Regions from separate parts of the Actinomyces wuliandei genome, predicted to be linked through region 1. Evidence: riboswitches for the same ligand, from Rfam matches in the RefSeq annotation. Region 1 holds a riboswitch; the other holds the start of a gene.
What was found. Region 1 has a riboswitch for FMN ahead of ribD (bifunctional diaminohydroxyphosphoribosylaminopyrimidine deaminase/5-amino-6-(5-phosphoribosylamino)uracil reductase RibD). Riboswitches for the same ligand answer to the same signal wherever they lie in the genome.
Positions count from the first base shown of each region.

Region 2: linked by a shared signal. The riboswitch ahead of CWS50_RS06110 (ABC transporter permease) and the one ahead of ribD (bifunctional diaminohydroxyphosphoribosylaminopyrimidine deaminase/5-amino-6-(5-phosphoribosylamino)uracil reductase RibD) in region 1 are both predicted to bind FMN.

Region 1 covers NZ_CP025227.1:2,509,383-2,521,177, reverse strand. Annotated here, with positions in the region: partial or broken gene CWS50_RS10465 (MFS transporter) at 6-1,074, shown strand; partial or broken gene CWS50_RS10460 (PEP/pyruvate-binding domain-containing protein) at 1,071-3,061, shown strand; gene CWS50_RS10455 (PEP-utilizing enzyme) at 3,159-3,740, shown strand; gene CWS50_RS10450 (tetratricopeptide repeat protein) at 3,737-4,591, opposite strand; gene CWS50_RS10445 (DUF368 domain-containing protein) at 4,682-5,701, opposite strand; gene CWS50_RS10440 (DUF417 family protein) at 6,184-6,834, shown strand; FMN riboswitch at 6,919-7,048, shown strand; gene ribD (bifunctional diaminohydroxyphosphoribosylaminopyrimidine deaminase/5-amino-6-(5-phosphoribosylamino)uracil reductase RibD) at 7,203-8,291, shown strand; gene CWS50_RS10430 (riboflavin synthase) at 8,414-9,061, shown strand; gene ribB (3,4-dihydroxy-2-butanone-4-phosphate synthase) at 9,058-10,404, shown strand; gene ribH (6,7-dimethyl-8-ribityllumazine synthase) at 10,524-11,015, shown strand; gene CWS50_RS10415 (hypothetical protein) at 11,059-11,256, shown strand; gene CWS50_RS10410 (PAS domain-containing protein) at 11,262-11,795, shown strand, end outside.
Region 2 covers NZ_CP025227.1:1,472,985-1,484,779, forward strand. Annotated here, with positions in the region: gene CWS50_RS06075 (helix-turn-helix transcriptional regulator) at 1-291, opposite strand, end outside; gene CWS50_RS06080 (helix-turn-helix transcriptional regulator) at 293-1,426, opposite strand; gene CWS50_RS06085 (DUF3866 family protein) at 1,495-2,745, shown strand; gene CWS50_RS06090 (DUF6882 domain-containing protein) at 2,835-3,572, opposite strand; gene CWS50_RS06095 (phosphoribosyl-ATP diphosphatase) at 3,781-4,044, shown strand; gene hisG (ATP phosphoribosyltransferase) at 4,165-5,010, shown strand; gene CWS50_RS06105 (ABC transporter substrate-binding protein) at 5,030-6,097, opposite strand; gene CWS50_RS06110 (ABC transporter permease) at 6,186-6,923, opposite strand; FMN riboswitch at 7,222-7,361, opposite strand; gene putP (sodium/proline symporter PutP) at 7,585-9,069, opposite strand; gene CWS50_RS06120 (sugar porter family MFS transporter) at 9,349-10,809, opposite strand; gene CWS50_RS06125 (holo-ACP synthase) at 11,017-11,541, opposite strand; gene CWS50_RS06130 (type I polyketide synthase) at 11,731-11,795, opposite strand, start outside.

The DNA of each region.
Region 1 (11,795 bases):
CCCTCATGCAGACCCTCCTGGCCAACGCCACTCCGCGAGCCGTCTCAGAGCTGTCCACCACCGGGCTGTACGGGCTCGTAACAGGCAGCTACCTCCTGTCCTCCGTGCTGGCCCTGCCGCTCTTCCCCCAGTACGCAGACCGCCTGGGACCACGACCCGTCCTCGCCGCTGGCCACCTCTGCTTCTGCGCGGGCACGCTGGGGCTCGCCCTGGCTCCCAGCATGCCCGTCCTGCTGCTGGCCCGCGTGGTCCAGGGCCTGGGCGCCGGTGCCATCGTGCCAGCAGGGCTGGCCGCGCTCGGACTGCTGCTCGACGGGGCGGGCCGGGGCCGGGCGCTGTCGCACGTCGGAGTGGTCCAGGTGGTCGCCAACCTCGTCGGCTGGGTGGCTGACTGACGGGCCTGGCTGGAGGCTGGGTGTCGTCACCGCCCTGCCGTTGTCCCTGCTGTCACTGCCCCTGCCCCGTCGTCTTCCCGGCGTGGAACCGGTGGCGGGGTGGTGGCGCCCCAGTCCACGTGCGCAGGTCCGGCTGTGGACGGGCGGCACCCTGGGCCGCTGTGCTGTGCTCTCCGTCCTGGTGGGTGCTGTCACTCTGGGCTCACTGACCTACGCCCCGCTCGTCCTGCGCAGCCTCCACAGTCTGGACGCCACCTCCTCCGGCGGGCTGCTCGTGCCCATGCTTGCCAGCGCGGGAGTGGGGACCGCTGCCGCAGGGCGGCTGGCGGTGCACGGCTGGACACGTCCCACCTGCTGGCTGCTCATGATGGTCGGTCTGCCTGCGGTGGCCGGCCCCAGCCTGGTGCTGGCTGTCATCGGCCTGGCCGCTGCGGCACTGGGAGCGGGTGCCGCCTTTCCGCTGCTGCTTCTTGACGCCCAGGACGCCGTCGCTCAGGACCAGCTGGCCCAGGCCTCGAGCGTGGTCCAGCTCGGCCGCAACGTCGGTGCCGCAGCCGGGGTCCTGTGGCTGGGGGCGGGGCTGAGCACGGGAACGGCGTTGCTGGGGATCCTTGTCACGATGCGCGCCGCCGCTGCCGCAGGGCCGGTGATGAGTCTGGGACGAGAGGAGCGATCATGATCAGGTGGCTGGAGCAGGTAGGTGCTGACGACGTCGGGCTCGTCGGCGGGAAGGGCGCCAGCCTGGCAGAGATGGTCCACGCGGGCCTGCCGGTTCCCCCGGGGTTCTGCGTGACCACGCAGGCCTACCGTGCCACTGTCGAGCCGCTGCACCAGCGGGTGCTCCCCTTGCTGGCCGCAGGCGAGCACGACCGGTTGAGGCAGGTGGTGGCCCAGGCGCCGCTGCCCCCGGGCCTGGAGGAGCAGGTGGTCTCCGCCGTCGAGCGGCTGGACGGCCCGCTGGCGGTGCGCTCCTCGGCGACGGCGGAGGACCTGCCGGACGCGTCCTTCGCCGGGCAGCAGGAGACTGTGCTGGGAGTGGTGGGGCCCAGGACGTGCTGGCCGCGCTCCGGCGCTGCTGGGCCTCTCTGTGGAGCGACCGGGCCATCGCCTACCGGCACGAGCAGGGCTTTGCCCACGAGGGGGTGGCCCTGGCCGTCGTCGTTCAGCAGATGGTGCCCGCTGAGGCCGCCGGAGTGGCTTTCACCGCCGACCCGGTCACCGGCCAGCGCGGGGTGGTGGTCATTGAGTCCTCCTGGGGGCTGGGTGAGAGCGTGGTCTCCGGGGCGGTCACCCCTGACACCTTCGTGGTGCCCGACCGGGAGCCTTCCCGGGTCCAGGGTGGTGTGCCACGCCGTGAGCACGGCCGCCGCCGGGGCAGGAGCCTGCCGTGGGCGCGAGGCCTCGACTGGTGGGGCCGGGCCGGTGGGTGGTGGCGGTTGGCAGGTCCGGGTGCGAGCGGCACCGTGGTCTCTCGCAGGCTGGGCGACAAGCGCAGCCGCACCGACCTGGCTCCCGCAGGCGCCACCCGCAGCCGGGCCACGACCGCCCGCGAGCGTCGGCGGCTCTCGCTCACCGGTTCTCAGGCGCGACAGGTTGCCGTGCTGGCCCGTTGCGTGGAGGCCTACGAGGGCCACCCCGTCGACATTGAGTGGGCGGTGGCGGCTGGGCGCCTGTGGCTGCTGCAGGCCCGGCCCATCACGACGCTGGACGCAGCGGGGTCTGCTGTCCCAGCGCAGCCAGCAGGCTCAGCCGCAGCAGCAGCCCGGACGCAGACGGGGCACCGCAGCCTGAGAGACTGGGTGAGCCTGCCTCCAGCGCGGCGTCCGGGCCGCCTCAGCCAGTTCCTGCGTGCCGACATCATGGAGCACTTCCCGGCCCCCTACCCCCTTGACGTCACGGTCGTGGAGATCGCCTGGCGCAGCCTGCGGGCCGCTGCCGCAGCAGGCGGTGTCCGTATCCACGGCAGCCCCCCTGACGGTGGTCTGGCCAGCGTGGACGACGATGGCGTGGTCCGTCTGGGGTACCCGAGGGCCACCCTGTGGGGCCTGCCGCTGGGCGTGCTGCGTCTCGCCTCGACCCGCTGGCCCGACCCGAGCCTGTGGGAACGCCGTGAGGGGGCGCGTGCCCTCGCTGTCGCCACGCGGATGGAGGCGTTGCCCAGGACACGGATGTCCAACGAGGCGCTGGGGGAGGCGCTGGCGGGAGTGGTCAGCGAGGCTGAGGTGATGGAGCGGTCCCGGTTTACCCGCTACCTGGGTGCCCACCTGCTGCGGGGAGCCTGGCTGGATGTGCTGCTGCGTCTGGCGCGGACCAGGTACACCCAGCTCGACCTGCTGGGGGACCTGGACTACGCCACTGTCGTCATTGACCGCGACCTGTCCCGACTGGCCGCCTCAGCACCTGAGCCAGTGCGGAGGCTGCTCGCCCAGGAGACTGCGGATGATGGTGCGGGTGCGACGGTGGACGTCGAGGCGGTGCGCCAGGCCTGCCCCCGGTGGTGGCGGGAGGTCGAGGCTTTCCTGGCCGAGCACGGTAGCCGGACCACTGCCATGTACCAGCTGTTCTCCTCCACCAGCTGGAGCGAGGACCTGCCAGCCTTCCTGTCCGTCCTGGCGATGAGGGTGGGGGCCGGGCCGCAACAGCCCCTGGCACCCGCCTGCCGCTAAGCCGGAGCCAGGCGGGTGCCAGGGGGCCTCTCATGGCTCCCAGCCTGGCTCCCAGGAGGGCTCTGGTGGAGGCCAGACGGCGGCCCACGCCCGCCTTGTGGCCCAGGTGGGTGACCGTCTTCCCCGCCCCCTGCGGAAGAGCCTCACCCGGCTCGTGGCCGACTACCGCGCCGGGCACGTCATGCGGGAGGCCTCTGTCGTCGAGTTTGAGCAGTTGGGCGCGGCGGCGCGCGGGCTGGCCCTGGAGGTGGGGCGGCGGCCCAGGGAGGCGGGTCTGGTCGAGGACGCCCGGCAGGTGGCCTACCTGAGGCTGGAGGAGCTGGAGGCCTGGCTGCACGGGGGAGATGCTGACATCAAGCGGCTCGTGCGTGCCCGGGTACGGGCCCGTCCCCGGGCGGAGGCGGCCTGGCAGCAGCAGCGAGGAGAACCGGACGGTCGCCGGGGCGCGGTCCTGGAGGGGACGGGCGAGGCGGGTACCGCGCTGGTCGGCGTGGCCGCCAGCCCCGGGACAGCCACAGGCACAGCCCGGGTGGTCACCGGGCCAGCGGAGTTCGCACGCCTGCGACCCGGCGACGTCCTGGTGTGCCAGACCACCGACCCGGCGTGGACCCCGTTGTTCGCTCGCGCTGCCGCAGTGGTTGCCAAGAGCGGCGGAAGGCTCTCCCACGCCGCCATCTAGGCGTCTCTACCCACTTCTGTGCTCGTCTCCTTGTCTCCGTCCTCCCTGCTGCCACGGTTCCTGGCACGCTCCCGGTTGCGGACGAAGACGGCCAGGTAGGGGTGCTGCGGTCCCAGCGCTCGTTCAGCGTCATGGACCAGGTCGTCATACAGGGCGAGCGCCCGGTGCCGGTGGCCGCACGACTCATAGGCCTGGGCCAGGTTGTTGCGCGCGGACAGCGCGTCGGGGTGCTCCGCTCCCAGCACCCGGGCCGCGTCGGCAGCCAGCTCCTTGTGCACCCGGACCGCCTGCTCCACCTGGCCTGCGGCCCGGTAGGCGCTGGCCAGGGATGAGCGCGCGGTGAGGGTGCGAGGGTGGTCCGGCCCCAGCAGGGCCACGGTGCCCTCCACCACCTGCTCGCCCAGGGTGACCGCCTGCTGCACGTCCCCTGCGGCTCGGTAGGCGCTGGCCAGGGCGAAACGGGCGGTGAGGGTGTGGGGGTGGTCGTGCCCCAGCATGCGTGAGAGCACCGTGACGGGCTCGGCGAGCCTCAGGCCGGTCTCAGGCACGCCCAGCCAGACGGCGAGCCGGATGGCGTCAACCAGGGTGGAGACGACCTGGTCGTCCGTCATGAGCGGGTGGTACTGCTCCTGGCTGCCCAAGGCACGCAGCTGGGTGGTCACGTCCTCAAGCAGCGCACGCTGGGAGCTAGCGTCGGGCGCCCTGTCGGCAGCTTCGGCAAGAGTCAGGAGGGCGGTCACCCGGGAACGGGCGTGCGCCGCGCAGGCTGTGCCCCAGCGGCGCTCGATCTCGCTGAGCGCTGCCTCGTGGGCCGCATCCGACGACCCGGCAGTCTCATCCGTGGGTGGCATGCCAGGTATGCTAGCCAAGCCGGTGGTGGTGATGGCTCATGGTGCCCCTCGGCCTTCTGCTGGCAGGTGTGAGTCCTCTGCCGCCAGGGCTCAGCCTCCTGCAGCCAGACGTGCCGCTTGCTCCCGCGCAGCGCGGCGGGCTACGAGACCGTCGGCCACGACCACCAGCGTGACCACGGCGAACCCGGCAGCCCCCAGGAGGAGCACCGACGTGGCGTCGTCGCCGGGGGCCAGCAGGTGGTTGGCCTCGTCACGCCACGGCCACAGCGCCCTGGTGCCGCCGACCATGAGGCCTGCCAGTGCCGACAGGGTCATCGTCTGGTGGTAGGTGAGCAGCCACTGGAGGACCTTGACCACCAGGGCCAGCCCCAGGGCCGCGCCGACGGCGAACAGGGCCAGGTAGCCCAGGTCGCGGTCTGCGACGGCGCGCAGCGTGGGCTGGTACAAGCCCACGGTGAGCAGCAGGAAGGACCCGGAGAGCCCGGGAAGCACCAGCGCCGAGACGGCGACAGCGGCTGCCAGGACGATGACCGGTGGGCTGGGCTGGGCCTGGGCGGGGCTCATGGAGACCAGCAGCCATGTCACCACCGCTGCGGCGGCACCCGCTAGCAGCCGCAGCCACGGTGAGCGGCGTACCGGGGACCCTGCGGCCAGGGGGGACCTCTCCGGTGCCTGCACGACCATTCGTACCGGTACGACCACCGAGGCCAGGACCATACCCAGGAAGAGCCCACGCATCTGCTCCGGGTGCTGCTCGACGGCGTCTGACATCGGGCCGGCGACCAGGACCACTGCTGCGACCATTCCCAGGCCCACCGGCAGCAGCACCCGCCAGCTGACCGCCGCCAGGTGCGCCCGCGCGCGTGCGCTGCGCTGCGGCCCGGTCACCAGGACCCGCAGGGCGGAGACCAGTTTGGAGGCGGAGCCGATCAGCTCGGAGTAGATGCCGACGACAAGGGCGACGGTCCCACCGGAGACTCCGGGGACAGTCTCTGCGGTGCCGATGAGGGCTCCGCGCAGGAGGTTGCCGACCAGGGAGGTCGGGCGCTGGGGGACGGGGCCAGCAGGAGGTGCGGGGGCCGCGGCGTGGCTGGGCGGATGGCTGGGCACGGGGGCTCCTTGTGGAGGTTGGTGGTCCTGGGCGGCGCCCCGGTCGTGCCGGGACCCGGGTCGCAACGCTACTACTGGTTGGGGCGTGTGGCTGCTGGCTCCTGCGTGGTGGGCGGGGAGCGCGCGAGCGGTGAGAGGGTGATCTCGGCCGGGGCGCGGATCTCGGCCAGGGTGCGCGGAGAGTGCTGGTGTGGTCATGTTTCCGCTGACGTGGTGGCTGACTGAACTTTTGTGCAGAGGGTGCTTCTTTGCGCCTAATGCCGGGCGTTTCCGAGGAATGTTTTGCGGATGTGACAGCGGGAAATGTGTGCCAACGAACAAGGGTGGCCGGAAAATGTTTGCGCCGTGTCCGCCCCCACCTGTTCCAGGTGAGCGTTACATGGTCGCCCACCCTAGCATTGAGGGGGCGCTCACGGGCTTGGGTGCTTGTGGGTGATCCCGAGTCTTTTGCGAGACATTTCGACGACAGAAAGAGCTGCTTGATGACCACTAGTACTGCCGCTGGTCCCAGTCTCATCGACTCGGCCGCGCGCCGATTCGCCTCCCTGGAGCGCCTGTCCGTGACGCTGCTGCGTGTCGGCGTCGTCATCGTCTTCGTGTGGATCGGTGGCCTGAAGTGGTTCAGGTACGAGGCTGACGGCATCATTCCCTTTATCGCCAACTCCCCCTTTATGCGGTGGATGATCGGTGACCCTGAGGGGTACAAGCCGCACATGAATGCCGAGGGCGTCCTCAACGAGGCCAACCGTGCCTGGCACGAGGCCAACTCAACTTACCCGGTCTCAGTCTTTATTGGTGTCACGATCGTCGCCATCGGGCTGCTTGTCGCGGCGCACTGGGTCCGGCCAGAGCTGGGGATGCTCGGTGCGCTTGGTGTCATCGGGTTCTCCGTCATCACCCTGTCCTTTATTGTCACCACCCCGGAGACCTGGGTGTCGGCTCCCGCTGAGGGCCTGGCGGACTCCGACCTCGGCTTCCCCTACCTGTCGGGGCGAGGGCGGCTGGTGATCAAGGACTGCATTCAGATGGGGGCTGGCTTTGTCCTCCTCGTCGACTCCGCGCGCATGACCCTGAGGCGGCGCGGTGCCCGGGGTGGACAGGATCTTGAGCAGGAACGGGCCGAGGCCGTCTGAACCAGGCTCGGGCCAGCCTCTGAGGCGACCCCTGTGTGGTGTATGTTACATTAACAGCCCTGGGGGCCGTGCCATACTAGGGCCGTTATGTTCCGGGGACGGTGCAGCTCCGTACCGGCGGTCATAGTCCGCGACCCGACGTCGAGTAGTCACGTCGGATGATCTGGTGAGACTCCAGGACCGACAGTCACAGTCTGGATGGGAGGAGCATGATGGGGCCGGGGAGTGCGCCCTGGCGCCAGGTGGTCCTGGTGGGTGTGCCCGGATGGGCCACCTGACGGGGTGCCTGCTGGTGCCGGTGCCAGGCTCGGGCGGCCGCCGTCGTGTCCTCCTGTCTCCTCGGACCGGCCACTGCGGTAAGGGAGATCATGGACGTACCGATGACCTCGTCCTCCTCACAGGCTGCGTGGACACCTGCTGAGGAGGAGGCCATGCGGGCCGCCCTGGACGCCGCTCGCTCCGGTCAGCGCGGTGCGAACCCCCTGGTCGGGGCGGCCGTCCTTGACGAGGGCCGCGTGACGGCCGTCGGGTGGCACCGTGGTGCCGGGGCGCCCCACGCCGAGATAGAGGTGCTGGCCCGGGCCCGTCGGGCAGGTACCGACCTCAGCCGTGCCACCGTCGTCGTCACTCTTGAGCCCTGCCACCACCATGGCCGTACCGGGCCGTGCACGCAGGCTCTCCTGGAGGCGGGGGTGCCCCGGGTCGTCTTTGCCGCCGAGGACCCCAGCCCGCAGGCCCGTGGAGGTGCCCAGGCCCTGCGCCGCTGCGGGGTCCGTGTCGTGGGCGGACTGCTCGCCCGGGAGGCGGCCAGCCTCAACCACCGGTGGCTGCGCGCAGTGGCGCAGGACCGCCCGTTCGTCACGGCCAAGATCGCCCAGACCCTTGACGGACGCACGGCGGCGACCGACGCCACCTCCCAGTGGATCACGGGCACCCAGGCCCGCGCTCACGCCCACCTCCTACGTTCCCGCTGCGACGCCGTCCTCGTCGGTACCGGCACGCTGCTGGCTGACGATCCTCGCCTGAGCGCCCGGGACCCCCAGGGGCGCGACCTGCCGGACCAGCCGCTGAGGGTCGTCATGGGTGCCACCGAGGTGCCTCCTGACGCCGCCCTGCGCTCAGGCCGGTGGTGCCACCTGAGGACCCGCGATCCCCATGAGGCCCTCGCCTACCTGGCCGGTCAGGGTGTGCATCACCTGCTGGTGGAGGGTGGTGCCCGCGTGACCACGGCCTTCCTTGCCCAGGACCTGGTTGACTCCCTCGTCGTCTACCAGGCGCCGCTGCTCCTGGGTGCGGGCAAGGCCGCTGTCGCGGACCTCGGCGTCACGACACTGACCCAGGCGCGGCGGCTGGAGCCCGACCGCGACCCCGTGAGGCTCGGGGATGACGTGCTCCTGGAGCTCTCCCCGGTCGAGAGGGTCCCGCCTGCCCCTGCCGCCCCGTCCGTGCCCGCCTAGCCGCTTCCTCGGCGTGCCAGGCGAGCCTCCTGCCGGCGCGCGCCGCACGGGGAGCGGGACGGGTCGCGTGCGGTCCGGCAGCATGAGAGTCCGAGATCAACGAGCCAAGGAGGGAGAACCTCGTGTTCACAGGAATCGTGACGGGCCAGGGGACTGTCCTGGACCTCGTCCCCGACCACGCGCCGGGGGTGACCCGTCTTGTCATCGACACCCACGGACTAGCGGCCGACCTGGAGGCTGGGGGGTCCCTGGCCGTCAACGGCGCGTGCCTGACCGCCCTGGTCGACGCCGACCAGGTACCGCCCACCGGTCGTGCCGACGTCTTCTGCGCCGACCTGGTGGAGGAGACCCTGGTGCGTACCACCCTGGGGACGCTGCGTCCGGGCGACGCCGTCAACCTGGAGCGGTGCCTGCCTGCTGGGGCGCGTCTTGACGGGCACGTGGTCCAGGGGCACGTCGACGCCACGGGGGCGGTGGCGGAGGTCGTCCCGCAGGGGGCGTGGACGCGGCTGCGTGTGAGCATGCCCGCCCGGATTGAGGACCAGGTGGCGGAGAAGGGGGCTGTCGCCGTTGACGGCGTCTCTCTGACGGTGACCGCCGTCAGTCCCGCAGGTGCCCAGCAGCCGTGGTTCGAGGTCGGCCTGGTGCCAGCGACCCTGGAGGCCACCCGCCTGGGCAGCCTCCAGGCCGGTGACCGCGTCAATATCGAGACCGATGTCCTGGCCAAGTACCTTCAGCGGATGCTCCAGGTGCAGGGGGAGCAGCAGTGAGTGGGGAGCCCGGTAGGAAGTCTGGTAGCGAGCCCGGCCGGGAGCGCGGTGGGTGGCAGGACCTCGGTGGCGTGGAGGGTGACGTGGAGCGGGCTCTGTCGCACCTGTCCCAGGGACGGCCCGTCGTCGTCGTCGATGATGAGGCCCGTGAGAACGAGGGTGACCTCGTCCTTGCCGCCCAGCGGGCGACCCCTGAGACCATGGGCATGCTCGTGCGCTACACCTCGGGACTCATCTGCGCTCCGCTGACCGCCGAGCGGGCCAGGGCGATGCGGCTTCCCGTCATGGTCGAGGACGGCGAGGACCCTCGCGGCACCGCCTACACCGTCAGCTGTGACGCGCGGACCGGTACGACCACCGGTATCAGCGCCCACGACCGGTGCCTGACGGTACGTGCCCTGCTGGACACCCGGACGGGGCCGGAGGCCCTCATCAGGCCCGGCCACGTCCTGCCTCTTGTCGCACGGGCTGGCGGCGTCCTGGAGCGTGCCGGGCACACCGAGGCCGCTGTGGACCTGTGCCGCCTGGCGGGGTTGGAGGAGGTCGCAGCCATCGGTGAGCTTGTCCACGACGACGGCTCTCTTATGCGCGCTGCGGCCCTGCGGGCCTTTGCGGACGAGCACGACCTCACCGTGGTCTCCATCGCCCGTCTCCAGGAGTACCGCAGGGCTGTGGGGGACGCAGGGGAGGCGGTGACTGGTGCCCAGACCTCGGGCGGCCGGGGCGGGCACCCTGTCGCGGCGCCCGCTGTCAGCCTGCCGACAGAGCGCGGTGTCTTCACCGCAGTCGCCTGGGGAGCCGGCTCCTCGGAGCACCTCAGCCTGACCGCGCCCGTGACGGAGCCGGGCTCGGTGCCGCTGGTACGCGTGCACTCGGAGTGCCTGACCGGGGACGTCATGGGCTCCCGCCGCTGTGACTGCGGCCGCCAGCTGGACCGCGCCCTGGAGATGGTCCACGACCAGGGCGGCGCGGTGATCTACCTGCGTGACCACGAGGGACGGGGGATCGGCCTGGTCAACAAGATGCGGGCCTACCACGAGCAGGACAACGGTGCGGACACGGTGGAGGCGAACGAGACCCTGGGGCTTCCGGTGGACGCGCGGACCTACGGCACGGCAGCCGACATCCTGCGGTCGCTGGGGCTGACTCGTGTGCGCCTGCTCACCAACAATCCGTCCAAGGTCTCAGCTCTGGAGGCCGAGGGGATCGAGGTGGTGGGCCGTGAGCCGATCGAGGTAGGAGTCCATCCCGAGTCGCTGCGCTACCTGCGCACCAAGCGTGACCGTATGCACCACCACCTGACCCACCTGGACCGGGGCTCAGCAGGTGGCATGATCGGGTAGTGGGACAGCGGGGCGGCGCGACCGTCGGTAGGGGCGCAGCAGGCGGACGACGCCAGGTTGGCGGCGGGGCGGGTAACGACAAGCGGGACCTAGCGAGACAGCGAGACTAAGGAGCGGCAATGGCAGGATCCGGGGCGCCTGGTACCAGGCTGGACGTGGGCTGCGGAAGACACGACGACGGCTCACCCGTCGTCGTGACGGTTGTGGCGGCGAGCTGGCACGACACGATCATGAGTGGTCTCCTTGAGGGGGCGCTGCGGGCGGTGGCTGACGCGGGCGCCGTGGCGCGGGTGGTGCGGGTTCCCGGGACCTTTGAGCTGCCCGTAGCCGCTCAGGCGGCCTGCGCCACCAGTGACGCGGTGGTGGCGCTGGGAGTGGTGGTGCGTGGTGGTACCCCGCACTTTGACTACGTCTGCCAGGCTGCGGTCCAGGGGCTGACGAGGGTGGCTCTCGACGAGCGCACACCGGTCGGCTTCGGGGTGCTCACCTGTGACACGCAGGAGCAGGGCCTGGACCGTGCGGGACTGCCCGGATCGCGTGAGGACAAGGGCTACGAGGCGGCCGCAGCGGCCCTGACCATGGTGGGGGTCGTGGCTGGAGCCCAGGCCTGAGCGCTGGTGCCGAAACGGGGAAATATAATCCCGTTATTGGTTCGTGACAACCTGGAACGCGGGTAGCGGAACGGGAGCCATTCGTGCCCTGCCGCAGCAGGCCCGTGCCCTACGCTACACGCTGCGTGGGACACGGGTCCTGTGCTGGCACGTGCGGGCAGCCGCAGACCTGCTTGACGTCAGTTATGTCGTGTGTGTCGTGGTCGACCATGTCGTGCTCGTCGTGCTGCCCCACTCCTGAGGAGCGTGAGCGTCGTGCACGAGGTCGAGGTCAACATCACCGGAGCCACCCATGAGGTGGGGGTGGACCAGCTGTTCTTCTCCACCACGGACTCCCGTGGGCTCATCCGGCACTCGAACAACGTGTTCATCGAGCTGTCCCGGTACACGCGCGAGGAGCTCTCCGGCGCCCCGCACAACATCGTCCGCCACCCGGAGATGCCCGGAGGGGCGTTCCGAGAGATGTGGGACGCGCTCAAGGAAGGGCGCCCCTTTGCCGCCTACGTGCGCAACCTCGCGGCGGACGGCAGCGAGTACGACGTCTTCGCCACGGTGACCCCGCTTCCCGACGGCGGCTACCTGTCTGTGCGGACCCGTCCAGTGTGCACCGACCTCTTCGAGACTGCCTGTGCCGTCTACCGTGAAGCCAGGCGGGTGGAGGACCAGGCCCTCGCCCAGGGGGACAGCCGCCGCCTCGCCGCCCAGAAGGGTGCCCAGCGCATCGGCGACCTCCTGAAGCAGGTCGGGATACCCTCCTACGAGGACTTCCAGAACACCGCT
Region 2 (11,795 bases), 1.0 Mb from region 1:
CAGCGAGGTGGCCTCCGGGCGTGACAGGCGGACGGGACGGTCGAGCCCCAGGGGCTCGACCAGGCTGAGACGGCCCTCCTCGAAGCGCGCGGCGTCGAAGTCAACCAGGTCCCCTGGCATTCCACCGGGAAGCCCCGAGACCCACAGGGTGTAGACGTCCTGCCTGATGACAGCCGGGGTGACGCCAAAGTGCGCTGCGGCCTCCTCCAGGCTCGCCCCGTCGTGCCGGGCCACCCAGGCAGGCAGGGCCAGCAGGCGGGCCAGCCGCTGCGTCATCGGCTGCCGGGCCATCTCAGCACCCTCCTGGGCTCGCAGCCCCGTGCCCGGCCCGCTCCTGCTGGTGTGGGGGCCGTGCTCCCGGCAGGCCACCTGGCACCAGTGCCGCAGCACCGTGCAGGTGGGCCAGTACCATGTCGCGCAGCGGGGGCGGGTCCAGGACCAGGACGGCCTCCCCCAGTCCGGCCAGGCTCCCGGCGAAGGCGTGGGAGTCGTCGTAGCGCACGCGCAGCAGGTCGTAGCCAGCCAGGTGGGCGCAGGGGTAGAGGTCTGCCAAGCCAGCACCGCTGTGCCGCCGACGCTGTGAGGACCTCTGTGCCGAGGAGTCAGACAGGTGTCCGGAGGAGTCAGGCTGGGCCTGGCAGGCGGGGAGGTAGTCCACGGCCTGCGGTCTCAGGCTGAGCCCGCGGCCGGGGAGCAGGGCGAGCACCGCCTCGCTGGGTGCCGGCTCCTGCTGCGGCGTGGCAGGGGTGAAGGCCTGGCTGCCGCTGACTACCGCCACCTCGCCGCGCAGGCGTGCCAGGCGGAAGGTCCGGTACTCGCCGGTGCCCGTCTCCACGCCGTCGAGGTACCAGGCACCGTTGCTCAGACGCAGCCGGTGGGGCTCGACAGTGCGGGAGCGGGTGGCGCCCGAACGGGCCGAGAGGTAGTCAAAAGCCACCCGCCGCCGCTCGTCGATGGCGGCGACAAGCGTCTCAGGAAGCTCCTTGCCCACCAGGTCGGCGCTCAGGCCGGGCAGGGGAGGCTCGTCTGCCCCCTGGGCCGGCCGACTGACGGCACGCAGCTTGGTGAGCGCGCGCCGGGCAGTGTTCGGGAGCCAGCCGTCCTGCCAGGCCGAGGCGGCCAGGTCCAGCGCGGCCACCTGCTCCGGCTCCAGCCTCAGCGGGGGCAGCACGTAGTCCAGGTCCTCAATGCGGTAGCGGGTCTCCTCCAGGCTGCCCGTCGTGGTCAGGGCGATGCCCAGGTCACGCAGCGTCTCCTTGTCCCGCTCCAGCTTACGGCGGGCAGAGTCCGGGCCCGTGGCGTCATAGCCGGGCACCTTCCGGAGGATCTCGCTGGTCGTCATTCCCGTTGCCGTGCTGCGCAGGGTCACCACGAGGCTGACCAGGCGTTCCTCGGGGCTGTGCGGTGGGGTGCTGTCCTGGCTCACGGCACCCAGCGTAGAGGGTGGGGCGGCTGCTGCTGCGCTGCCACAGGCTGGTCGCTAGGCTGGCACCCATGATGTGGCGCGACGGCACCGTGCTCAGGCTGCTGCGGACCTGGGGCTCCTCGCCCCTGCGGTGCGCCCTGGTCGAGGCGGAGATCTCGGCGGCTCCTGCGGGTGCTCGTGGGCTCCTGCCCGGTGCGCGGGTACGTGCCCTCGCCTACGAGGCGGTCACGGGGCTGCCGGGCACCGGTGAGCGCTTGCGCCTGGAGGTCTCCGCCCTGGACCGAGCCCTGGGTACGGGCGGGCACGCCATGGTCTCCTCCCGTCCCGACGTGCTGCCGCCGGACTCGTCGTCCCAGGGGCACCTGGTCAAGGCTCGCTACATGCCTGACCAGGTCATGGTCACCGGTGTCGACGAGCAGGGAACGGCGCACCACCGGCTCCTGTCATCTCCCGTCGGCACTCTCACCCTGGAGGGAATGCCGGTGGTGGTCGCGGACCTCCACTCCAGCCTGCCTGCCGTGCTGGCGGGCCTGCGCAGCCCCGGCAGCACGGCGCAGAACACCCTGGCCGCGCCCGTCCCGGACCTAGAGGCACCTGCACGGGTTGTCTACGTCATGACCGACGGGGGTGCCCTGCCCCTACCCTACTCACGCACGGTACCCGCCCTCGTGGAGGCTGGCTGGCTGGTCGGCACGGTCACCGTCGGCCAGGCCTGGGGCGGCCAGGTCGAGGCCGTCTCTGTCCACAACGCCCTGCTCGCGGCCCGCCACGTCCTAGGTGCTGACGTCACCGTGGTCACCCAGGGGCCAGGCAACCTGGGCACGGACACGCCCTGGGGCTTCTCCGGCACCGCCTGCGGCGAGGTCGTCAACGCTGCCGCAGTCCTGGGAGGTCACCCAGTGGCCTGCCTACGGGTCTCCCAGTCGGACCCGCGACAGCGGCACCGAGGTGTCTCCCACCACTCCATGACCGCCTACGGGCGGGTGGCGCTGGCCGCCGCCGACGTCGTCGTCCCCCGGCTGGAGGGTAGCCTTGGCGCCCAGGTGCTGGAGCAGGCCCGGGCGCTGGCCGCCCCCCGGGCCGGGGCCTGCACGCACCACCTGGTGCAGGTCGCTACCGACGGGCTGGTTGCCGCGCTCCACCACGCCCAGCAGGAGACAGGCACCACTCTGTCCACCATGGGCCGAGGACTGGAGGAGGACGAGGCCGCCTTCGTGGCGGCTGCAGCGGCGGGCCGCCACGTCCGTAACCTGCTGGTCAGGCGGGAGGCTGCGGACGGAGCCGGAGTCTGGGCCCAGGCACGACGGCAGGAGACCTGAGCAGGTGAGGCAGCACGTGCGGCAAGGGCAGCGGGTCACCGGGCCGTCCAGGCACCCGGTGGCCTTGTAGCAGGCGGTGTAGCAGGCGGTCAGGTCATGAGGACGTCGGTGACACGTCCCTGGGTGTCGCGGGTGACAAAGAGCGTGTAGTGGTGGCCAACAGCGTCAGTCACCTGGTAGCTCGTGGTCGCTCCGCTAGTGCGGCGGCTCAGGCTCCAGCCCGGCATGAGGGCTACCAGCCCCTCCAGGGACCAGTCAATGTCGTCAGCAGCCAGGACGTAGCGGGCCAGGGAGGGGAAGAGCCGCGACAGTGTGGGCTCGGGGACGGGGACGGACGGCCCCTGGAGCAGGAACACCTGGCGGGAGCCGCCGCTGCCCACCGCTCCCGAGTAGTACATGGCCCCGGGGCCGAAGACCACGCTCGCCAGCATCCCCACGTCGTGGCTGAGCGCCTCGGCAGCCTCAACCGGGTCCTGGTCCTCCCCGACCTGGTAGCCCACCTCCTCCTGCTGAAGCACCTTGATGCCGTGGGACGCGCCGAACTGGTGAATCCGGGCCGCAGCGGGGTCAGGACCCACGTAGGGCGCAAAAGGAGCCGCAAAGCCCCACACGAGCGACGGGGGCGTCACCGCGACAGAGGCCAGGAGCTGTGCCTGGGCACGGACCTCGCCTCGTGGGGAGCAGAAGGTGATACGACGTTCCAGCAGGTCGGCCTCCCACTGGTAGTCCTTGCCCAGCCTCCTGCCCAGGACCTCTGTGAGAGCCTCCTGACGAGCCAGGGCGTAGACTGCCGCGCGCTGGCTGACGCGACGAAACTGGGCGATCACGGCCCCAACGCTAGCAAGACATTACGAGAAAGTTACGACACTGTCCCCGACCGTGTGCCCCGCTGCTGCGCAGGCATTCCTAGACGCTCATTCCTTGACGCTGCGCGGCACTGTCCACGTCGGCTGCGGCCCAGCCAGCCGCAGGTCCCGGGGCGCCCCCGGGGAACCAGCTCGGCTGCACCGCCCGGGCTCGGCTAGCCTGTGCCCTATGAAGAGCTTTGAGGACCTGTTTGCCGAGCTGGAGCACAAGGCTGCCACCCGCCCCGAGGGCTCGGGCACGGTGGAGGAGCTGGACCGCGGCGTGCACTTCATCGGCAAGAAGCTCGTCGAGGAGGCCGCTGAGACCTGGATGGCCTGCGAGCACGAGACTGACGAGGCTGCCTGCGAGGAGATGAGCCAGCTCCTCTACCACCTCCAGGTCATGATGGTCGCCAAGGGCTACACGCTCCAGGACGTCTACCGCTACCTGTGACACCCCGCCCAGGTCCTACCGCCCCTCCCCGTCCTCTCCCACTTCCCGCTCCGCCCGTCGTGTCGGCGTCCCGACAGCCCGGCTGCCGCGCCCACGCCGTCCCAAGTAGTCAGGATCATTGTGCTGCGTATCGCTGTCCCCAACAAGGGCTCGTTGTCAGAGCCCGCCGTCACCCTTCTCACCGAGGCCGGCTACCGCACCAGACGCTCCGGCCGCGAGCTGGTAGTCCTCGACGAGGCCAGCGAGGTCGAGCTGTTCTTCCTGCGTCCCAGGGACATCGCTGTCTACGTGGGTCAGGGGACCGTCCACGCCGGCATCACTGGACGCGACCTGCTCCTGGACTCCGGTGTGGACGCTGTGGAGCACCTGCCCCTGGGTTTCGCCCGCTCCACCTTCCGGTTCGCCGCACCTGCGGGAACGATGTCCACGCTGGCTGACGTCGCGGGAAAACGGGTCGCCACCTCCTACGACGTCCTGGTGAGCCAGTACCTGGAGTCCCAGGGCGTCCAGGCCCAGACCGTCCACCTGGACGGTGCCGTGGAGTCCTCGGTGTACCTGGGAGTCGCCGACCTCATCGCTGACGTCGTCGAGACCGGAACCACCCTGCGAGCCGCAGGCCTGGAGACGTTCGCGGACCCGATCCTCACCAGTGAGGCTGTGCTCATCACCACCCGGCAGCTCCAGGACGAGCCGGGGCTGGCCACGTTGGTACGGCGTCTCCAGGGAGTGCTCAGGGCGCGCACCTATGTCCTGGTGGACTACGACGTCCCTGCCGACAGGCTGGACCTGGCCGCGCAGATCACCCCGGGTATCGAGTCCCCCACCGTCTCACCGCTGCAGAACCCCGAGTGGGTCGCGGTGCGTGCCATGGTGCCACGCAAGGAGGCCAACCGTGTCATGGACGAGCTCTACGAGGTGGGCGCGCGCGCCATCCTGGTCTCCTCGCTCCTGGCCTGTCGGCTGTAAACGCTATCGTGCGTAGGCCTCAGTCCTGTACCAGGGGGTCACAGACGGATGCCACCTCGGTGGCGGTGGGTCCCAGCAGGTTGTGGGTCTCCAGGAAGCCCAGCATCTGTGCCACGCTCTGGCTGGACAGCGCCCCTACCGGCGTGTCTGCTCCGGGACGGATCAGCTCTGCGGTGGCGACGGCGACCTCGCGGGCGTCAGCAGCACGTGTGGGGTCGGCCAGGTCAGGCACGTAGTCCCTGGTCGCGGACACGGCGCCGTCAGGGTCGTCGACGAAGGCCTCCATACCCGCCACCGAGGCACCGACCAGCCGGGTGAGCTCCTCCCTGCGCTCGTCAAGAACTGCACCCGTGGTCACCACAGACGCCCCGACAAGGGGGACCTCCTCAGCGACGGCCACCGTGCGTACCTCCGTCCCCGCCTGGGGGATCTGGACGGCCTCGTTGTTCGAGAAGCCAATGATGGCGTCTACCCGGCCGCCAGCCAGGGCAGCCTGCTGGGTGTAGCCGATCTCCGTGATGGTGACGTCATCCTCGCTGAGGCCAGCAGCGTCCAGGGCGACCTGGAGCGCGTACCAGCTCTCCCCGAATCGTCCCGGTATGCCGATGCTCCTGCCCGCAAGGTCGGCAGGTGTGGCAACAGGGGAGTCCTCCGTCACGATGATGCAGGCAGGGTACACCTGGTAGAACCCGCCGACCACCACCAGGTCTGAGCCGTTGGACGCGGCGACGACAGCCTCGTCAGCACCCGCGACAACCACCTGCTCGCTGCCTGCGGTGAGCGCGTCAAAGAGCCCCTCGCTGGCACCGTGGTGGCGCAGGCTCACACCGGGGTCATAGTGCCCGTCCGCCAGCGCCATGTAGAAGGGGGCGAACTGGATGCTGGGCGTGTAGGTCAGTCCGATCACGAGGCTTCCCGCCCCGGGCGAGGCAGTAGCGCCCGCGCCGGGTCGGCTGGCCGTGTCGTCAGCACAGGAGGCGAGGGCCGCCGTTGCAGGCAGGAGGCTGGCAATACCGACCAGGCGGCGACGGGTGGTACGGTGACCGGTGATGGCGGGACTCGTACCGGGGGTCGTGTCGGGGGTCATGCTGTCTTCTCCGGGTAGATGGGTCCGTCAGGTGTGTGCACGCCTGCGCGCTGCCTCGTACGTGATGGCTTGCTGCGAGCCTCTCCTCTCACGTGGCACGGCGCCCGCGCAGCGCGCTGACGGTGCGGCTGCGCCGCTCCAGCTCGTAGAGGAGCCAGTGGATTACCGAGGCCAGGGCGCACAGCAGGACGATCGTGGCGAACAGCCCCGTGGTGTCCACCGCGTCGCGCTGGGAGGACAGCGCCATGCCCAGTCCCTGACCGCCCATGACCATCTCGCCGACCACCGCACCGGTCACCGACAGGGTGAACCCGGTGCGGAGACCCGACAGCACGGCTGGCAGCGCCATGGGCAGCTCGATGTAGACCACCATGGACAGCCCGTGAGCGCCGTCGAGCCGGGCTGCGTCAACCACGTCGGCGTCAAGGCCCCGCAGTCCCAGCAGGACGCTGACGGTGATGGGGAAGAAGACCATGAAGGCGCACAGAAGCACCACGGGGAGTGTCCCGTAGCCCACCCACAGCACGAGCAGGGGTGCCAGCGCCACGACGGGGACAGCCTGGCTGGCCGCGACGTAGGGCAGGACCGCCCGGGAGAACAGGCTCCAGTGGTGCAGTCCCCAGGCCAGCGGCAGGGCACAGGCCGACGCGGCCAGACATCCCAGCAGGGCCTCGCGCAGCGTGACCCAGGCGTAGCCCAGGAGCCCGGCCTCACGCACGGACAGCCACAGACGCTGCGCCACCTCAGACGGGCCGGGCAGGAGCATCTGGGGCACCGTGCCGGAGGCCGTCGTGACGTACCAGGCCACAAGGATGGCAAGACCCAAGGCCAGGCTGGGCCACGGACCACGGGAGAATGGGCGTGCGTACCCTCCTCCGGGCTGAGGAGGGTCCACAGGCTCCGCACGACGTGCTGACGCCCTCGGCGCTGCTGGTGCTAGCAGCGTGGTCAGGGTGGCCACGGCTTCCTCCCTCCTGGCTCGTCCGGGGGCGGGCGCTCCCCGGGAGATGCTTCCGGGAAGAGGAAGGGGATGGGGCACTGACCGGTGCCCCAGGCCAGCTCGTGCGCACCGCAGACCTGCTGCTGTGCGCACTGAGACCACCGTGTGCGGGCTCGTCCGCGCCTCGTGCCTCCTCCCATCCGGACTCTTACCGTCGGTACCGGAGTTCCACCGGTTCAGCCAGGTGTACCGGCCCGCTCGGACCGGCTCCCGGGTCGCGGACTGTCACCGCCGACTCGGACTTTCACCGACCCCGGAGCACGTGCTCGCACGGAGGTTATCCGACTGTGCGAGTCAGGACAAGCCGACGGCGCGGCACGGACCGGTGCGGGAGCCAGGGGCGCAGGCCACCTTCACCCTCTCACGGGACCACGCACGGACTGAGAAGCACATCCGTGCCTCCAGGCGTGGGTCCTGATTGTGATGGCCGTCCCGCCGTCCTGCGCTGTGAGAGCCCTCAAGGATGTGAGGGACCCCTGGGAAGCGCTCACTCACGGACCGCAGCGACCGCCCTGTCGAACTCGGCCTCCACCAAGGGCTCAGGCGTCCCTGCCCGCGACACGGCCCAGGCCACCACTAGGTTGCCGACGAACCCCGGGAGGATCTCATAGAGGTCGAAGACGCCACCAAGGCCTCCCGCCAGGTTGCCCCACACCCCGACAAGGACCGCACCGGTGACCATACCGGCCAGGGCTCCCCGGGAGGTCAGGCGCTTCCAGTACAGGCACAGCAGGACGGTGGGGCCGAAGGAGGCCCCGAAGCCCGCCCAGGCGAAGGCGACCAGGGACAGGATCGTGTCGCTGGGGGTCCACGCCATGAGCGCGGCGACCACGGCAACACCCAGGACAGAGACCCGTGAGGCAATGACCAGGTGGGAGGCGGAGGGCTGCGACCTGCGCACAGTGCGGTAGAGGTCCTCAATGAGCGCCGAGGAGGTCACCAGGAGCTGGGAGGAGATCGTGGACATGATCGCGGCGAGGATGGCAGCCAGCATGAAGCCGGCGACCAGGGGGTGGAAGAGCAGCTGGCCGAGAGTGATGAAGACCGTCTCCGGGTTGGCCAGCCGCTGGGTGTCATGCTGGTAGACGGCCACCCCCACCACGGCGGTACCGATGGCGCCCAGGACCGCGAACAGCATCCAGCTGATGCCGATGACGCCGCCGTGCAGCGCCTCCTGGGCGGAGCGTATAGCCATGAAGCGCACGATGATGTGGGGCTGGCCGAAGTAGCCCAGGCCCCAGGCCAGGGCTGAGACCACGCCGAGGACGGAGACGCTCGGACCCACCAGGGTCCAGTAGCCGGGGTCGACCCCGCGCACCGCCTCAAGAACAGCACCTGGGCCACCGACGTGGACGACACCCACCACGGGAACGGCGATGAGGGCTGAGACCATCATGAGCCCTTGGACCAGGTCCGTCCACGACACGGCCAGGAACCCGCCTACCAGGGTGTACATCACCGTGATAGCCGCGACCAGCGTCATGCCCAGGCGGTAGTCCATCCCGAAGGAGGACTCGAAGAAGGTGCCTCCGGCCACCATCCCCGAGGAGACGTAGAAGGTGAAGAACACCAGGATGATGAGGCCCGAGGCCCAGCGCAGCAGGTGCCGGGAGTCGTGCAGCCGGTTGTCCAGGAAGCTGGGGACGGTGATGGCGTTGTCGGCGACCTCGGTGTAGGTCCGCAGGCGCGGCGCCACGAGGAGCCAGTTGGCCAGGGCGCCTGCGGTCAGGCCGACAGCAATCCACGCCTCGACCAGCCCCGACAGGTACAGCGCCCCGGGCAGGCCCATGAGCAGCCAGCCGGACATGTCTGAGGCCCCTGCTGACAGGGCAGCGACAAAGGGGTTGAGGCCGCGGCCGGCCAGCATGTAGTCGTCGATGTCGGTGGTGCGGGTGTAGGCCCACAGGCCGATCATAATCATCCCGACGAAGTAGATGATCATCGCGATCGCTTCATAGGTCGTTGTGGTCATCGGTGGCACCTCGGGTCAGGGATGGGCGGAGGGGCGGCGCCGACAGTGGGGCCGCCCAAACCGGAGCCACACTACAGGCTGTTCCCGCCAGCGGTGTGACGAACGTGTGTGCGCGGGCCGGGCACGCGCGGGGACGGACCCGTACGTGCCGTGCCCAGACCTCGGTTCCGATCGCCTACGCGGCGCTGGCCCCAGGGAACGAGTCCCCAGGGCCAGCAGCGGTACAGCAGTGATGAGTGCAGCGGTGATGATGAGACGCGCACCGGGCGTGGAGGCAGGCTAGTTCCTGCCTCGCTTGAACAGTTCGCCGCTCATGACGTCGGCCTCCAGCTGCTCCAGCGTGCGCCCCTTGGTCTCAGGAACGTAGATGAAGAAGAAGGTGAAGGCGATGGCGTTGAGGACGGCGAAGCCGAGGAAGGACATGGACAGTCCTATCGCAGAGATGACACTGGCGAAGACCAGACCGAGGAGAGAGTTGGTCATCCACAGGACAAACACCGACAGCCCCATACCGAAGGCCCGCATCTTCAGCGGGAAGATCTCCGAGAGCGTCACCCAGGTGGCCACGTTGAGGCACAGCTGCATGGAGCCGACAAAGAACACGATGAGGGCCAGCAGGACGAAGGGTCTGGCACCGCCTTCCGGCAGGAACCTGGCGGCGCTGGCAATGAGCACGTGCGAGACCGCGACCAGCCCGTAGCCCCACAGGAAGGTCTTGCGGCGGGAGAAGCGGTCCATCATCTGCAGGGCGACGATCGCGGCAATGACGGAAATGGTGGCCGGGGCTATATTGGCAATGAGTGCTGCCCCCGTACTGAACCCAGACTCTCTCAGCACTCTTTCACCGTAGTAGAGGATGGAGTTGATACCGGTGGTCTGCTGGAAGAAGCCGATACCACAGCCGATGAGGACGATGCGCACCAGGTTCCGGTTGGAGAAGATCTCCGAGATGCTCATGTTGACCCGGCTGGCCTCCTCCTTGCTCGCGGCCTGGATCTCGGCCAGCTCGGGCTTGGCCCGCCCCTCGGGCCGCAGGGAGTCCAGGATCTCCAGCGCCTCCTCCTCGCGGCCCTTGTCCGCCAGCCAGCGGGGGGACTCGGGCAGGCGGGTGACACCCAGCAGCAGGAGGATGGCGGGAATGGCCGCCATGGTGAACATGACGCGCCACACCCAGGGGTACTGCTCACCCCAGACGTTGCCGATGATGGCGTTCATGACGATGGCCAGGAGCTGGCCGGTCACGATCATCATCTCGTTGCGCCCGGCCAAGGAGCCGCGGATCTCGTAGGGGGCGAGCTCGGCCAGGTAGACCGGAACCACCACGGAGGCGGAGCCCACAGCCAGTCCCAGGATGACGCGCCCGACGGCGAGCATCGGCAGGTTGACGGCGGTGACAACGACAGCCACGCCCACGATGAACAGGGCGGCCATGACGGTGATCGTCGTCTTGCGGCCGATCCTGTCGGAGATACGGCCGCCGGTGAGGGCGCCGACGGCACTGGCGAACAGCAGCGAGCTGACGGCGATGCCGACTTCGATTTCTGAGAGATTCAGCTGGCCTGGCTGTTCCATAAAACTCTGGGCGCCGTTCATGACGCTGGTGTCATACCCGAAGAGCAGGCCGCCCAGGGTGGCGATAAGGGCGACGACGGTCAACCGGGCACGGTAGGGACCGGGTGTGAGCGGAGGCAGCTTGACAGCACCGCCCTGGGTGGCGGTGGTGGTGGGGCCATGCGACACAGTGACTCCTTTGTCGGTTCGAAAGCGGGGCTAACGCTAGCACGGACGTTGACCAAATGTCATGACAAGCCGTCTAAGTGATTCATGCCACTATCCTGTCCGGAGGCGTCCCGTTCGAGGAGGCTGCCGGGCACGGGCCGCCACCTGCCGCCCGCCTGACAGCCCGGCAGCTCTTGGGCCTGTCGCCGCTCTCAGCGGCGTCAGGGCCTACCCGACCGCCAGGACCACGGAGACGGCATAGCTGCCGTCATGGGACAACGACACCGGCCAGTGCTCAGGACGTGACCGACCTTCGCCCAGGCTGGCCTCCACCGCCTGCGCCAGCTCTCCCGACAGGCGCAGCCAGGGGCGCCCCCAGTGGTCTGTGGCAACCTCGACCTCCTGCCAGTCCAGCCGCTCGGGGGCTATAACGGGCGCCGGTCCCCCGGAGACGCGGGCGCTGCGGTGGGCACCCAGGGCCAACGCCTGGCTCCAGGCCTTGACGAAGGCCTCCTTGGCCGCCCAGCGCGCCGCCAGGTGCTGGGCCTCCCCCTCGCCGCCCGCACCACGCGCCTCTGCTCTCCTGCGGGCCTCACGACGCTCGCGCGGGGTGAAGGCCCGCTCAGCGAAGGCGGTCCCCGGGGTGCTCATCTGCTCGGCGAGGCCGGGGACATGGACGAGGTCGACGCCGACGCCCAGGGCTTGCGTGCCAAGAGGAGCCTGGGGTGCTGCGGGCGGGCTGGGCTGAGTCATAGGCAGCAGTGTGCCTCTGGGTGGCGCCCCAGTGCCGCCGCCCAGCCGGGTAGGAGGCGCACCTGGGGCCGGGACACCTGTGTGGCGGGTACCCCGCAGGTACCCGCCACACAGACAGTGCTGCCGCTTGGACTCATCCTGCCCAGAGGCAGGTGACCTCACGGGCTCCCAGACGAGTCCGCAGGCGGCTCAGTCCTCCTCAGGCACCTCCCCGGCGTGGTAGACGCCGTCGGCGCCCAGCCGGGCCTGCGGGT